DNA from 3 places in the Micrococcus antarcticus genome. Region 1 is predicted to be linked to each of the others. Evidence: riboswitches for the same ligand, from Rfam matches in the RefSeq annotation. Region 1 holds a riboswitch; each other region holds the start of a gene.

Region 1 (4,678 bases):
TCCGAAATCCTTGCGCTCGCGGGCGCCAGCTCGGGAGGTCGCGGTGTGGACGCCACCGATTCCACCTACACCGCAGCCACGGCGGCGATCACCTTCGCCCGAGAACACGACAACGTGATCGCCGTCTCTGGGCCCGAAGATCTCATCACCGACGGCAAGGCCATGGTGCGCGTGGCGAACGGTGACGCGCTCCTGACCCGCATGACGGGCGGAGGATGCGCACTGGGGTCGGTCATCGCAGCCGTTCTGGCCGTGCGCGGCCAGATTTCCACGCTGGACGCTACAGCGTCCGCCCATGTGATCTACGGGATTGCTGCCGAGCGGGCCGCACGCGGTGCTGCGGGTCCAGGATCGTTCGCGGTTCGGTTCCTCGACGCGCTCGCGAGTCTGTCGCCGGAGGAGGCCGTCGAGGCCGCGCGAGTACGGGCGGAGCACGCGAGCACCCCGGAACCGAACGGGGCAGGCGCGTGAAGCTTGGGCTGTATGTGATCACGGACCGGGACATCTGCGGCGCTCGCGGAGTCGCCGAGACCGTGCGCAGAGCGGTTCGGGGTGGCGCGAGGATCGTGCAACTGCGTGACAAGAAGGCGGGTTTCGATGATCAGTTGCGCCAGGTAGAGGAACTCGCGGAAGCTATCGACGGACGCGCGCGGCTCATAGTGAACGATCGCCTCGATGTGGCGATCGCAGCCCGCGATCGCGGCATTCTCGTAGACGGCGTACACCTCGGCCAAGGAGACGCGAGGGCGCTCACCGCGCGGCAAGCACTCGGCAGGCACGCCATCGTAGGCCTCACCGCGAACACCTCCGCGCATCTGGCAGCGGTCTCGCAGCTACCCGCGGGCACGGTCGACTACCTGGGCGTCGGCGTGATTCGACCGACCACGACCAAGCCGGATCACCCGCCCGCGCTCGGCGTCGATGGTTTCGCTGAGCTTGTGGCGAATACGCAGATCCCGTGCGTGGCGATCGGCGGAATCACGCTGGCGGATGTCGCGCCGCTCAAGCGCGCCGGCGCGGCTGGAATCGCCGTCGTCTCCGCGGTGTGCGCAGCGGCAGACCCCGAAAGCGCCGCTCGCACGCTTACGCGTGAGTGGGAGCGCTAACGGTGACGATCGTATGCGTGCTCCATTCCCCCACGCGTCATCGGCTGTTCCCATGTTCGGCTGATTGCGTTGTCGTCGTTTCGCCAGTCCCAGACAGTTCGGCGAGCGAACGGGGCAGCTCTCGCCAGAGCTGATGAAAGTGATGCAGAGGCCCGTGCCCGTGCCCGACATCGAGATCTTCGCTGGCTGCCAGCGCACCGTGGAGGTAGGCCTTCGCCATCCGCGCACTATCCTCGACCGAGCAGGTGGGCAGCAACGCCGCGATCGCGGCCGATAAGGTGCAGCCGGTACCGTGATCACTTCGCGTCCGGATGCGAGGTGCCGAAAGTTCGATCGTCGTCTGCGGCCCGTGCAGCAGGTCGACGCTCTGCGCCGATCCGTGCAGGTGCCCGCCTTTGAGCAGTATCCACTCCGAGCCAAGCTGGCGCAGCTCCACCGCACTGGTGCGCATCGCATCGAGCGACCACTTGGCATCAGTGCCGAGCAGGACGTCGGCCTCGGGCAGATTCGGCGTCGTCACCGTCGCCAGCGGCACCAGAAGCTCACTGATCGCCGCGACCGCATCAGGCTCCAGAAGATGATCGCCGCTCTTCGCGACCATGACCGGATCGAGCACAATGTTCCCCGCGCGATGAGCATAAAGCCGTTGCGCGATGGTCTCGACGATGCGCGCATTGGCGACCATGCCGATCTTGACCGCATCGACCCGAACATCGTCGAACACCGCGTCGATCTGATCACCCACGAAGCTCGGATCGAGGGCAACGAACGAGCGCACACCGCGCGTGTTCTGCGCCACCACCGCGGTGATGGCCGCCATGGCGTAACCGCCCATGGCCGAGAACGCCTTAATGTCGGCATGAATACCGGCCCCGCCGGTCGGATCAGTGCCGGCGATGGAGAGGATGTTCATCGTCATCGCGCGATCCCCTCGGCTTCGGCGAGGGCGGCCGCGTGACGCGCGACGTCCGCGACGTCGAGACTCAGCGCCATTGCTGGATCATCCAGTTCCCCGAGATCAAACCACCGCACCTCAAGCGCATCATCACCCGCTACGGGTTCACCCGAGATCCATCGGCACAGCACCGCGACCAGCACGAAATGTTGCCGCAGACAGCCGCTCTCGTCGCGATCGAACGCGTCGACGGCTGTGAACACCCGGTGTGCCTCGCCCCGAACCCCCGTCTCCTCCAGAAGCTCACGAACCGCGGCCTGCTCGATCGTTTCCCCACCTTCGATCTTCCCGCCTGGAAACCCCCAGCGACCAGCATCGGGCGGATTGGCGCGCCGCACCAGCAGCACCCTGCCCTCTCGGAAGACCGCGGCGATCGTCGCCACAACCGGACGCACCGCCGACACACTGGAAGGAAAACGAGCGTTATTCAATGACGATGACACGGCGGCCTCTCTCACGAGGCCGGCAAAGGATCGAGCCGACTAGACCTGTCCCTTCGCCGGCATGATCCGGATCAGGTTCAAAGGGTCACCGTGACGCCTTACGGCCTAACGGAATCTCAGCCCCTTATCGGGACACCCCTCGGTACCCGCCACGCTAACATCGGCGGCCACAAGGAGCAACGCCCCCACCCAGCCCTCGCGGGCACCTCGACGTGAGACTCCGCGCGCGACGATGCAGCGACCCAGCAGGAACCAGAGCCATCCGGAGGTCACCCGCGCGCCGGGTCGGTGATTTTGCTCAGCGAGTTCGCGAGAAAGCGGTCACTTTCGGCGGCGTGGTTGTGCCCGGGAGAACATGTTGCGTGGCAGCGAGCCAGGACCCTCGATCACCGTGCGTTCTGCCAGTGTGTCAGCGTCACGCCCACCCGATACCGGCAGCTCAGTCGCGAACCTCGCCATGCGGTCGCGTGATGACATTCGCTGAGAGGGGTGCGCAGTCCTACCCGCTCGTCGGACGCCGATGGTGTGCACCTGGTCAGCATGACGGTGTCGATGCGGGTCATGAGCGCGGGTGACGGCTACAAGTACCTGTTGCGCTCGGTCGCCGCAGCTGATGGTGAGCGTTCGCTGTCGACTCCGTTGACGCGCTACTACGCCGAGCACGGTACCCCGCCGGGACGGTGGCTCGGCTCCGGCCTCACCGGCCTTGGCGGTGGTCGCCTCGGGAGCGGCGATCAAGTTTCGGAGGCGCAGCTTCAGCTCTTGATCGGGATGGGCCGCGACCCCGTCACCGGAGAGCCACTCGGTAGAGCGTTCCCCGCGTACGCTCCGGTCACCGAACGCATCAAGCATCGGGTCGACCGACTGCCGAGCGACTTGGGGCCAGCTGGACGGGCGGAGGCGATCGCGCAGATCGAGGCCGAAGAAGCCGCACGCGGGACCCGTCGCGCCGTGGCCGGCTTCGACTACACATTTTCCGTCCCGAAATCCGTCTCGGTGCTATGGGCTGTGGCTGACGCGGGGACTCAGGCGCTGATCGCCGAAGCCCACCACGACGCGGTCGCCGGGGTAGTGGATTTCATGGAACGTGAGGTCGCCGCCACCCGCACCGGCGTCACCGCCGGCGACGGGGCGGTCGCGCAGGTCGACGTGACCGGGCTGATCGCCACGGCGTTCGATCACTACGACTCCCGCGCCGGTGACCCGCAGTTGCACACCCATGTCGTGGTCAGCAACAAGATTCAGACCGCGTTCGATGGGAAGTGGCGGTCGTTGGACGGCCGGCCGATGCACGCCGCCGTGGTCGCCCTGTCCGAGCATTACAACGCGGTTCTCGCCGATCGACTCACCCGCACCTTTGGCGTCGGCTGGGAGGCCCGGGAACGGGGCCGGGATCGGAATCCGTCCTGGGAGATCGCGGCTGTCCCCGATGAGTTGATCGCCGCCTTCTCGACCCGCTCGCACGACATCGAGGCTGAGGCTGACCGGCTCATCGCCGAGCATGTGGCGAAGCATGGTCGACGTCCCTCTGCGGCGACGATCATGAAGCTCCGTGCCCAAGCCACCCTCGCGACCCGCCCGGACAAAGAGGTGCGATCGCTGGCTGACCTCACTGCCGAGTGGCGCAGCCGCGCCACCACCATCCTCGGAGACGACGCAACATCGTGGGCCAGCCGCTCGACGAGCAACGAGCCGCCATCAGTGCTGCGCGCCGACGACGTGCCCCTGGAACTAGTTACTGAACTCGGCGCCTCGGTCGTGACCGTAGTGGGTGAGAAGCGGTCGACGTGGCGGCGCTGGAATCTGCATGCGGAAGCCTCACGGCAGACGATGGGCTGGCGGTTCGCCAGCGCACGGGATCGTGAGGCGATCGTCGGGATGGTCACCGACGCGTCCGAGATTGCCTCGCTGCGGCTTACGCCGCCCGACCTCGCCACGTCACCGGCGGCATTCCGCCGCATCGACGGCACGAGCGTCTTCCGGCCGCGGCACTCCACGGTGTTCTCTTCTGAAGAACTGCTCGCGGCTGAGGATCGCCTGCTCGCCCGCTCCCGCACCCTCACCGGGCCGACGGTTGCGCTGGCGACGGTGGAGAGCATGACTTCCCGTCCCGGCGCTGAAGGATTGATGCTCGGTGAGGACCAGGCAGACGCCCTGACTAAGATCGCGGTGTC
Region 2 (4,678 bases), 230 kb from region 1:
GGCCGAGGCGGTCTTCGGCCGCCCGAGGACGTCCTCGCCGTGGATGACCTGACGGTGCAGGTTCGAGCGCTCGACGACGTCGTCGTCGATCACGTGGACCTCCCCCACCCCGGCCGCGGCCAGGTAGGTGAGCACGGGCGCACCGAGGCCGCCGGCTCCCACCACCAGCACGCGGGAGCGCAGCAGCGCGAGCTGGGCCTCGGGGCCGAAGCCCTCGAGGGCGATCTGCCGGGAGAAGCGCTCGAGCTGCGTGTCGGCGAGCTCGTCGAGGCCGTGCGGCGCGCGGCACCCGCGGGGGTCCGCGGCGCTCACCTCACCACCACCCCGTCCGGTCGTCGCCCTCGCCCACGGGGGCGATCCGCCCGGCCATCGGCGAGGACGCCGTGGCGAGCGGACGCGGCGGGATGCGCCCGGCGTGGGCGGCCTCCCAGCCGGACTCGACCGCGAGCGCGAGCGCCCGGGCCATGCGCGCCGGATGCGCGGCGCGCGTGATGGCGGACGCGGCCAGGACGGCGTCGCACCCGGCCTCCACCGCGAGGACCGCGTCCGAGGCGGTGCCCACGCCGGCGTCGAGGATGATCGGCACGGACGCGCGCTCGCAGATCAGCTCGAGGGAGTGGCGGTTGAGGATGCCCAGGCCGCTGCCGATCGGCGAGCCGAGCGGCATGACGGCGGCCGCGCCCGCCTGCTCGAGGCGCCGCGCGGCCACGGGGTCGTCCGAGGTGTAGGCCAGCACGGTGAAGCCGTCGGCGACGAGCCGCTCGGTGGCCTCGAGGGTCTCGACGACGTCGGGCAGCAAGGTGCGCTCGTCGGCGATCACCTCCACCTTGACCATGTCCGTCTCGAGCGCCTCGCGGGCCAGCTGCGCGGTGAGGACGGCATCGCGCGCCGTGTGGCAGCCCGCCGTGTTGGGGAGCACCTCGATGCCGAGACGGTCCAGCAGCGGGATCACGCCCGAGCCCCCGCCCACGGCGTGGCGGCGCATGGCGACGGTCGTGAGCGTGGTGCCCGAGGCGACCAGGGCGGCCTCGAGCGCGGCGAGGTCCGTGATGCCGCCCGTGCCCATGATGAGGCGCGAGCCGATCTCGCGACCGCCGACGGTGAGGGGCGGGACGACGTCCGGTGCTCCCCCGCGCTCAGCCACCCTGCACCGCCGTCACGATCTCGAGACGCGCACCGGCCTCGGGCACGGTGGCGTCCCAGCGGGAGCGCGGCACGACGGCCTCGTCCACCGCGACCGCGACGCCGAGCCGTCCGCCGTCGGCGGCCGTGCCGTCGGGGCGGATCTCGCGGCCGGTCAGCTGCGCGACCACCGCGCGGAGGGAGAGCGGCGCGTCGAACGCTCTCGCCTCGCCGTTGACCGTCAGGGTGTGCGGGTTCATGCGGGGACCTCCTGCGTGGGGGCGGGGGACGACTCGGCGGACGGCGCCGAGACGGCGAAGCGGTCGGGGCGGACGAGGTCGAGCAGCCCCTCGTCGGCGGCGGTCCAGGCGGGGCCGGCCCCGCCCGGCCTGCCCGGCTCCCCCGCCGCCCGGCGAACCAGCTCCAGCGCGGCGTGCGCCGACCACGCCGCGAGCAGCACCCCGTGCCGGTGGTGGCCGGTGCAGACGATCACTCGGGGCGCATCCGGCAGCGGGCCGAGGAACGGGGCGTCGTCGGGGCTGCCGGGGCGGGCGCGCGTGGTGACCTCCTCGAGCAGGCAGTCCCGGATGGCGGGCAGGATGCGGGCGGCGTCCTCGAGGAGGTCGAGCACGGCGCCGGCGGGGGTGCCGGCCTCGCGGTCCTCGCGGCTCGTCGCGCCGAGCACGAGCCCGCCGCCCGCGCGCGGGACGAGGTACACGGGCCGTCCGCCCACCAGAGCGCGCACGGTCCGGCTGAGCAGGTGCTCCTCTCCCGGGGCCAGCAGGGACGCCGGCACCCGCAGGCGCAGGATGTCCCCGTGCACGGGGCGCAGCGGCAGGGGCAGGGCGGCGGGGTCGCCCCCGAGCGCGGCGTGGCCGAGCCCCGCGGCCAGCACGGCGACGTCGGCGGTGATCGGCTGCGCGGTCCCGGCACACCCGGCGGTGGTCACCTCCACCTCCTCGCCCACCTGGTGCACCGTCACGGCACGGGCGGGGACCAGGTGCACGCCGTCGTCGGCGGCGAGGCGCGTCAGGGCCGCGGCACGGGCCCGGCGGGGGTCGAGCTGATCGTCGTCGGGGGCGTCGAGGGCGCCGGCGAGGGCGGGTGAGAGGGCCGGCTCGGCGCGGCGCAGCGCCGCGACCGTCACTGGGGCGACGGGACGCGGCAGCCGCAGGGCGGTGCCGGGCTCCGCGGCGGGGGCCTGATCCGCGCCCGCGGCGTCGACGGCCGCGAGCGTCTCGCGCCAGCGCCGCGCGTCGGCGGGCTCGGCGCCCACGAGCCACGCACCCTCCACGCGGTGACCCGCGGAGGCGCCACCGGCCTCGATCCGGGCGACGAGGTCGCCGGTGAGCGCCCAGGACCGGGCGAGGAGCGCGCCGAGCCCGGACTGCGAGTACTGGGTCTCCCCGAGCGGGGCGAGCATGCCGGCCGCGGCGTGGGTGGCGGCGTCGCCGACGGCGGGCGCGTCCAGGTCTGGGGCGATCACGGTCACCTCGTGGCCGGCGTCCCGCAGGCGCACGGCCGTCGCGAGGCCGACGATCCCGGCCCCCACCACCACGCAGCGCATGGGCTCCTCCTCACGGCGGCATGATCCGCATCGAGTCTGATGGTCGGCGCGCCCCGCGCGTGCGCGGACTGCGTCCCTCTCAGCCCGCTGTGGCGCGGGCTCCCATGGATGCCGCCCAGCATACGCCCGGTGGGCGGACGTGGCAGGGTGGGCGCATGCCGCACCGCCCCGCCGCCCTCGCCACACGCGCCGAGCGCGCCCGCCGCCTCGCGGGCGCCCGCCTGTACGTCTGCACGGACCTCTCCCGCCACGTCCGCGACGACGGCGCCCTTGACGCCGGCGCGTTCGCCGCCTTCGCGGCCGCGTGCTTTCGCGGCGGCGTGGACGCCCTGCAGGTGCGGGACAAGCGGGTCGAGGTGGGCGTCGAGCTCGAGGCCCTGGCGATCGTGGTGGAGCTGGCGCGCGAGCACGGGGCGCTGTCCGCCGCGAACGACCGGGCCGACGTCGCACTCCTGGCCGGCGCGGACGTGTTCCACGCGGGCCAGGACGACCTGACGAGCACGCAGGCGAGGCGCGTGCTCGGCCCCGAGGTGCTGCTCGGGCGGTCCTGCCGCACCGAGGAGCAGGTGCGCGGGGCCGCGGCCGATCCGGAGCTGGACTACTTCTGCACCGGGCCGGTGTGGGAGACGCCGACCAAGCCCGGCCGGGCCGCCGTGGGGCTCGCTCTGCCGCGGTTCGCGGCGGAGATCACCGCCCCCGGCGGCGAGGCGGCGGGACGTGTGTTCTTCGCGATCGGCGGGATCGACGAGGACCGTGTGCCCGCGGTGCTGGGCACGGGCGCCGAGCGGATCGTGGTGGTGCGGGCCGTGACCGGCGCCGACGATCCGGAGGCGGCGGCGCGGAGTCTGCGTGCGGCGGTCACGGGCTGACGCTGCCGCGCCCGGGTGGGAGCGGCGCGGCAGCGCCGCGTGGACGACCCCCGCCCTCGCCACGGGGTCATCGACCGTGACCATGACGCGGTCGTGCTCCTGCGTCTCGTCGAGGGGTACCTCCAGGAGCGGCCTCGTCGAACTCCCTGGGTCTGCCCATGGTTCGAGGGCAGCCATTCCAGAACGATCAGTCCCGATCGCCCGCCCCCCGGTCCCGATGGCTGTGGTCGAGCGGGCCGTGCCAGCGGTCGGTGCGCCGGCCGACGTCGAGCCGCTCCCCCGCCGCGATGGCCTCCGCGAGCCACGGCTTGGCCGTGCGCAGGGCGTCCTCCCAGGCCGTCCCGCCCGCGGCGAGCACCGCGAGCGCCGAGGAGAGCGTGCAGCCCGTTCCATGCGTCGACCGGGAGGAGACGCGCGCGCCGCGCACCTCGGTGACCCGGCCTTCGGGGCCGATCACGGCGTCCGGGACCCCTTCCGCGAGGTCCGCGGCATGCCGGAGGTGGCCGCCCTTCAGGACGACCGTCACGCCGTGCTCCGCGGCGAGGCCGCGGGCCAGCTCCAGGGCGTCCGCCCACCGCGCGGGGACGTCCGCGCCGGTCAACGCCGCGAGTTCGGGCAGGTTGGGCGTGACGACGTCCACCGCTGCGAGCAGCGGCGCCCACCCGGCGGGCACGGCGGCGTCGGAGAGCGCGTCCCCCGAGCTCGCCACCATCACGGGATCCAGCACGACGCGCGGGGGCCGGACCCGCTCGAGCCAGTCGCGGACGGCATCCCGGAGCTCGGGCGAGCCGAGCATGCCGATCTTCACGGCGTCGAGCCCGATGTCCGCGGCGACCGAGTCCAGCTGGGCGCGGACGACGTCGACGGGCAGCGGATGCACCGCCTGCACGCCCTGCGTGTTCTGCGCCGTGACGGCCGTGATCGCGGTGAGCCCGTAGCCGCCCCACGCCGCGATGGTCTTGAGGTCGGCCTGGATGCCGGCGCCGCCGCCGGAGTCGGAGCCGGCGATGGACAGGACGCGGGGCACGGACCGGCAGTCGGGGGCGCTCATGCGGCCCAGGGTGCCACGTCCGGCGCCCCCGCCGGGCGGTTCGACACACGCGGCCCGGATGGTCTAGCG
Region 3 (4,678 bases), 1.1 Mb from region 1:
CCACGGTGCGGTGGGGGAAGAGCTGTCCGTCCTGGAACACCATGCCCACGCCGCGCCGGTGGGTGGGCACGGAGGTCACGTCCTGCCCCCCGATCTCCACGGACCCGGCCACCACGTCCTCCAGGCCCGCGATGCCGCGCAGCACCGTGGACTTGCCCGAGCCGGAGGCGCCCACGAGGGCCACGATCTCGCCGGGCGCGAGCGTGAGGTCCACGCCGCGCACCGGCACCGCACCGTCGGGGTAGGCCACGCTCAGGCCGCTCACGCGCACCCCCGCCCCGGCGGGCGCGCCTGGCGTGCCGCCGCCGTCGTGGCAGACCGCCGCACCGCTGGCTTTCCCTGGGTGGGGCGTGCGCCCCTCCGCCGTGCTCACCACGCGCCTCCCGCTCCCGCCGCGCCCCGGGGACGCAGCCTCTCGCACACCAGCATGATCGCGGCGCTCAGCACGGCCAGTACCGTGGCCGCGGCGAGCGCCATCCCGTAGTTGTCCGCGCCCGGCCGGCCGAGCAGCCGCACGATCAGCACGGGCAGCGTGGGTCGGTCCGGGCTGGCGAGGAAGCTCGTGGCCCCGAACTCACCGAGGGACACCGCGAACGCGAACCCCGCCGCCAGCCCCAGCCCACGCGCCAGGAACGGCCCGTCCACCGTGGCCAGCACGCGCAGCGGCCCCGCCCCGAGTGTGCGGGCGGCCTCCCGCAGCCGCGGGTCGACGGAGGCCAGCACGGGCACGAGCGAGCGCACCACGAGGGGCAGCGCCACCACCGCCTGCGCGAGCGGCACGAGCAGTCCCGAGGCGGCCAGGTCCGGGGCCTGCGCCCGCAGGGAGACGACGAACCCGAAGCCCACCGTCACGGCGGAGACGCCGAGGGGCAGCAGGACGGCGCCGTCGAGCCAGCGCTGGGCCCGCCGGGCGAGCGCCGAGCGCACGGGCCGCGTGAGCAGGAGCGCGAGCGGCACGCCGGCGAGCAGGGTGAGGAGCGTGGCGTCCACGGCGGTGCGCCACGAGTGGTCCAGCGCCTCCAGGGGCGTGGTGCCGCCGGCGAAGCCGGCCCCCGAGCTCGTGGCCAGCAGGGTGTAGTTGCGCAGCCCCCACCCCTGGCTCGAGTGGAAGGAGCGGAGCACGAGGGTGCCCAGCGGCAGCAGCACGAGCGCCGCGGTGGCCAGCGTGGCGGCCACGGGCAGCGCGTCCGCGCGGGTGAGGCGGCGCAGCGGGGCGTCCCGCAGGCGCAGGGCGCGCACGCTCCGCGCCGCGGTGGCCCCGGAGATCCCGACGGCGGCCATGACCACCAGGAACTGCAGCGTGGAGAACACCGCGGCCACCCGCAGGTCCAGGTACACCGAGGTCTGCACCCAGATCTCGGACTCGAGGGTGCCGTAGCCCGGCCGGCCCAGGGTCTGGACGATCCCGAACGCCGAGGAGCAGAAGAGGAACACGAGTGCGGCCGAGCTGGCCACGGCGGGCGCCAGCTGCGGGAGGGTCACGGTGCGGAACGCGCGCCAGGGCGAGGCCCCGAGGGTGCGCGCGGCCTCCTCCTGCCGCGGGTCCAGCGACGCCCACAGCGCGCCCACCTGGCGGACCACCACGGAGACGTTGAAGAACACGAGGGCCAGCACGACGGCGGCGGTGGACTGGTCCAGGCCCGTCCACCCCAGCGGCCCGCCGGGGGCCAGCACGGCGCGGAACGCCACGCCCACGACGACGGTGGGCAGCACGAACGGGACCGTCACCACCGCGCGCAGCAGCGCGCGGCCCGGGAACGCCCGGCGGTGCAGCACGAGTGCGGCCGGCAGCCCGAGCAGGAGGGCGGCCACCGTGCCGGCCGCCGCCATCCCCAGGGTCTGCCCGAGGATCCGCCATGTGCGCTCGCGGGCGAGGACCTCGCCGAACGCGGTGAGGTCCAGTGCGCCGTCCGCGGACACGCCGCGCCACAGCATGGCCGCCACGGGCCACGCGAAGAACACCGCCAGGAACGCGAGCGGCACGACGGCGGCGAGCAGCCACCACGCGCCGATCCCGTCCCCGCCGGCCCGCGTGCGGCGCCGTGGCCGTCCGCCCGCGGGGCGACCCGGGGGCGCGAGGACGGGCTCGGCGAGCGCGGGCGGGCCGGGGACCTGAGAGGTCACTTCCCGGCGTGCTCCTCGTGCAGCGCGGTCCACTCCTTGAGCAGCTCCTCGCGCTCGGCGTCCACGGCCTTCGGATCCGGGGAGATGGGGTCCTCGGCGAGGGGGGCGTTCTCGGCCCACTCGGCGGGCAGCTCCACGGACTCGTCGATCGGGTACATGTACATGGACTCCGGCAGCGCCTTCTGCACGTCCTCGGAGAGGAGGAAGTCGATGAACGCCTGCGCGCCCTCGGGGTTCTTCGCGCCCTCGACGACGCCGGCGTACTCCGTCTGCGGGGTGCAGGAGGCCTCCAGGACGTCCGTGGCCGGGGCGAACGCGGGGGAGGAGGAGTAGGAGAGCACGATCGGGTACTCGCCCTTGCCCTCGCCGCCGGAGAAGTCGGTGTAGTACGCGTCCGACCACGAGGCGTCCACCTTGGCGCCGCCGTCGAGGGCCTTCTCCCACCAGCCCCTCCAGTCGTCGCCGAACTCCTCCTTGGTGGCGGCCAGGAGGGCGAGGCCGGGGGAGGAGGTCACGGGGCTGGTGAGCACCGTCAGCGTCGCGTACTGGGGGTCGGTGACGTCCTCGAGGGAGTCGGGGACCTCCACCCCCTCCGCCTCGAACCACGGGGTGTCCACGTTGAGGCACACCTGGCCCTGGTCCACGGGGATCATCCGGCCCTCGACCACGCGGTCCTTCGCGGACTCGGGCAGGTTCGCGGGGGTGTACTCGGCCACCACGCCCTCGTCGATGAGCCGGTGCGTGGAGTGGTCCTCGATGCCGTACACGCCGTCCACCGTGGGGTGGTCCTTGGCGAGCAGCAGCTGGTTGACCACGGAGCCGGCGTCGCCCGGGGCGGTGGTGGAGAGCTGGTGGCCCGACTCCTGCTCGAACCGGGCGATGAGCTCCTCGGGCAGCGCGAAGGAGTCATGGGTCATGATCGTGACGGTCTTGCCACCGCCCGCGGAGTCGGAGCCGGACGTGGTGGCCGCGGCCGCGGCGTCCGCGGAGCCCGCCGCGGAGGAGGAGCCGGAGCCCCCCTGGCCGGAGAGCGAGCAGCCCGTGAGGGCGAGGGCGGCGACGGAGAGGGCCGCCAGCGCGGCGGTGCGCGGGCGGCGGGCGTGTTCGGTGGCGGTGCGGGTCATGCGGGTCTCCTCCTGCGCGGCGGGAGGGGCCGGGGGCGGGCCCGCGGCATGCGGACGCCCCGGGAAAGGGTCTCGACTTCCTTCGCCGGTGCGAGCCGGAGCAGGTTCGAGGGTCTGCGGCGGACCGCACTCTCAGCGCCGCTGCGGCGCTCCCCTGTCGATGTGGACTGGAGCCAGCCTATCGCGTCCGCGCCGACCTTAGACTGCACGCGTGAGCACCCCCGACGAGGCCGCGCCGGCCGGACCCGCCCCCGCCCCCCAGGTCGCCCCGGCGACGCCGGCCTCCGACTGGGACATCCGCCGGCCGCACCGGATGTGGCCGCGCATGCTCGTGATCGTGCTGACGCTCGCGGGCCTCGTGGTGCTCGTGCAGTTCCTGCAGGGCATCGCCTCCATCATCGCGCCCGTCTTCCTCGGGCTGAACCTCGTGATCGTGGCCTACCCCCTGCAGCGCTGGCTGATCGAGCGCGGCGTGCACCCCGTCCTCGGGGCCACGGCCACGGTGCTCCTCGTGGTCACCGTGCTGGCCGTGTTCGTGGGGCTGATCTTCTGGTCCGGGCTCGAGCTGGTGAGCTCCCTGCCCGAGTACGCGGGGCGGTTCCAGGCGATCATGCAGGACGTCTCGGCGTGGCTGTCCTCCCAGGGGCTCACCCCGGACATGGTGAACGCGCAGCTGCAGGCCGTGGACATCAAGCAGGTCACGGGCGCCGCCGTCACCGCGCTGACCGCCATCGCGTCCAACGTCTACGCGGTGGTGGGCCTGCTGATCACCGTGGTCATGGGGATGTTCTTCCTGGCCATGGACTCCATGGCCGTGGAGCGCCGCGTCCAGCTGCTGAGCTCGGCCCGCCGGGAGTTCGGCCAGGCGCTCATGGACTTCGCGGGCGGCGTGCGCCGGTACTGGGTGGTGACCACCGTGTTCGGGCTGATCGTGGCCGTCCTGGACGTCGTGGCGCTCCTGGTGATCGGCGTGCCGATGGCCCTCGTGTGGGGCGTGCTGAGCTTCCTCACCAACTACGTGCCCAACATCGGCTTCATCATCGGCCTGATCCCGCCGGCCATCCTGGGCCTCGCGGAGGGCGGCTGGCCCGCCTTCCTCGGCGTCGTCATCAGCTACTCGGTGCTCAACTTCGTGCTGCAGTCCATCATCCAGCCCAAGGTGGCCGGGGACGCGATCGGCGTGATCCCCACCGTCAGCTTCCTCTCCCTGCTGTTCTGGGCGTGGGTCCTCGGCCCGCTCGGTGCGATCCTCGCCCTCCCGTGCACCCTGCTGGCCAAGGCCATCCTGATCGACGCCGATCCGAACGCACGGTGGATCAACTCGCTGATCGCCTCGGACCTGAAGGGCATGGAGCGGAGGCAGTCCACCCTTCTGGCCCGGCTGCGCGGCGGCTCCTCCGCGGAGGAGGGCAGCCACACGCGCGAGGAGG

The links. A riboswitch is a leader RNA that binds a small molecule or an ion and turns the genes downstream of it on or off. The one in region 1 is predicted to bind thiamine pyrophosphate.
Region 2: linked by a shared signal. The riboswitch ahead of LG274_RS00300 (FAD-dependent oxidoreductase) and the one ahead of LG274_RS01400 (NUDIX hydrolase) in region 1 are both predicted to bind thiamine pyrophosphate.
Region 3: linked by a shared signal. The riboswitch ahead of LG274_RS06330 (thiamine ABC transporter substrate binding subunit) and the one ahead of LG274_RS01400 (NUDIX hydrolase) in region 1 are both predicted to bind thiamine pyrophosphate.

Annotation. Positions count from the first base shown of each region.
Region 1 covers NZ_CP085253.1:286,042-290,719, forward strand. The annotation lists gene LG274_RS01385 (hydroxyethylthiazole kinase) at 1-471, shown strand, start outside; gene thiE (thiamine phosphate synthase) at 468-1,106, shown strand; gene thiD (bifunctional hydroxymethylpyrimidine kinase/phosphomethylpyrimidine kinase) at 1,144-2,025, opposite strand; gene LG274_RS01400 (NUDIX hydrolase) at 2,022-2,519, opposite strand; TPP riboswitch at 2,535-2,654, opposite strand; gene mobF (MobF family relaxase) at 3,057-4,678, shown strand, end outside.
Region 2 covers NZ_CP085253.1:56,605-61,282, reverse strand. The annotation lists gene moeB (molybdopterin-synthase adenylyltransferase MoeB) at 1-312, opposite strand, end outside; gene LG274_RS00310 (thiazole synthase) at 314-1,144, opposite strand; gene thiS (sulfur carrier protein ThiS) at 1,137-1,382, opposite strand; gene LG274_RS00300 (FAD-dependent oxidoreductase) at 1,379-2,689, opposite strand; TPP riboswitch at 2,694-2,798, opposite strand; gene LG274_RS00295 (thiamine phosphate synthase) at 2,845-3,558, shown strand; gene thiD (bifunctional hydroxymethylpyrimidine kinase/phosphomethylpyrimidine kinase) at 3,746-4,609, opposite strand.
Region 3 covers NZ_CP085253.1:1,361,737-1,366,414, reverse strand. The annotation lists gene LG274_RS06340 (ABC transporter ATP-binding protein) at 1-265, opposite strand, end outside; gene LG274_RS06335 (ABC transporter permease) at 370-2,124, opposite strand; gene LG274_RS06330 (thiamine ABC transporter substrate binding subunit) at 2,121-3,248, opposite strand; TPP riboswitch at 3,309-3,414, opposite strand; gene LG274_RS06325 (AI-2E family transporter) at 3,460-4,678, shown strand, end outside.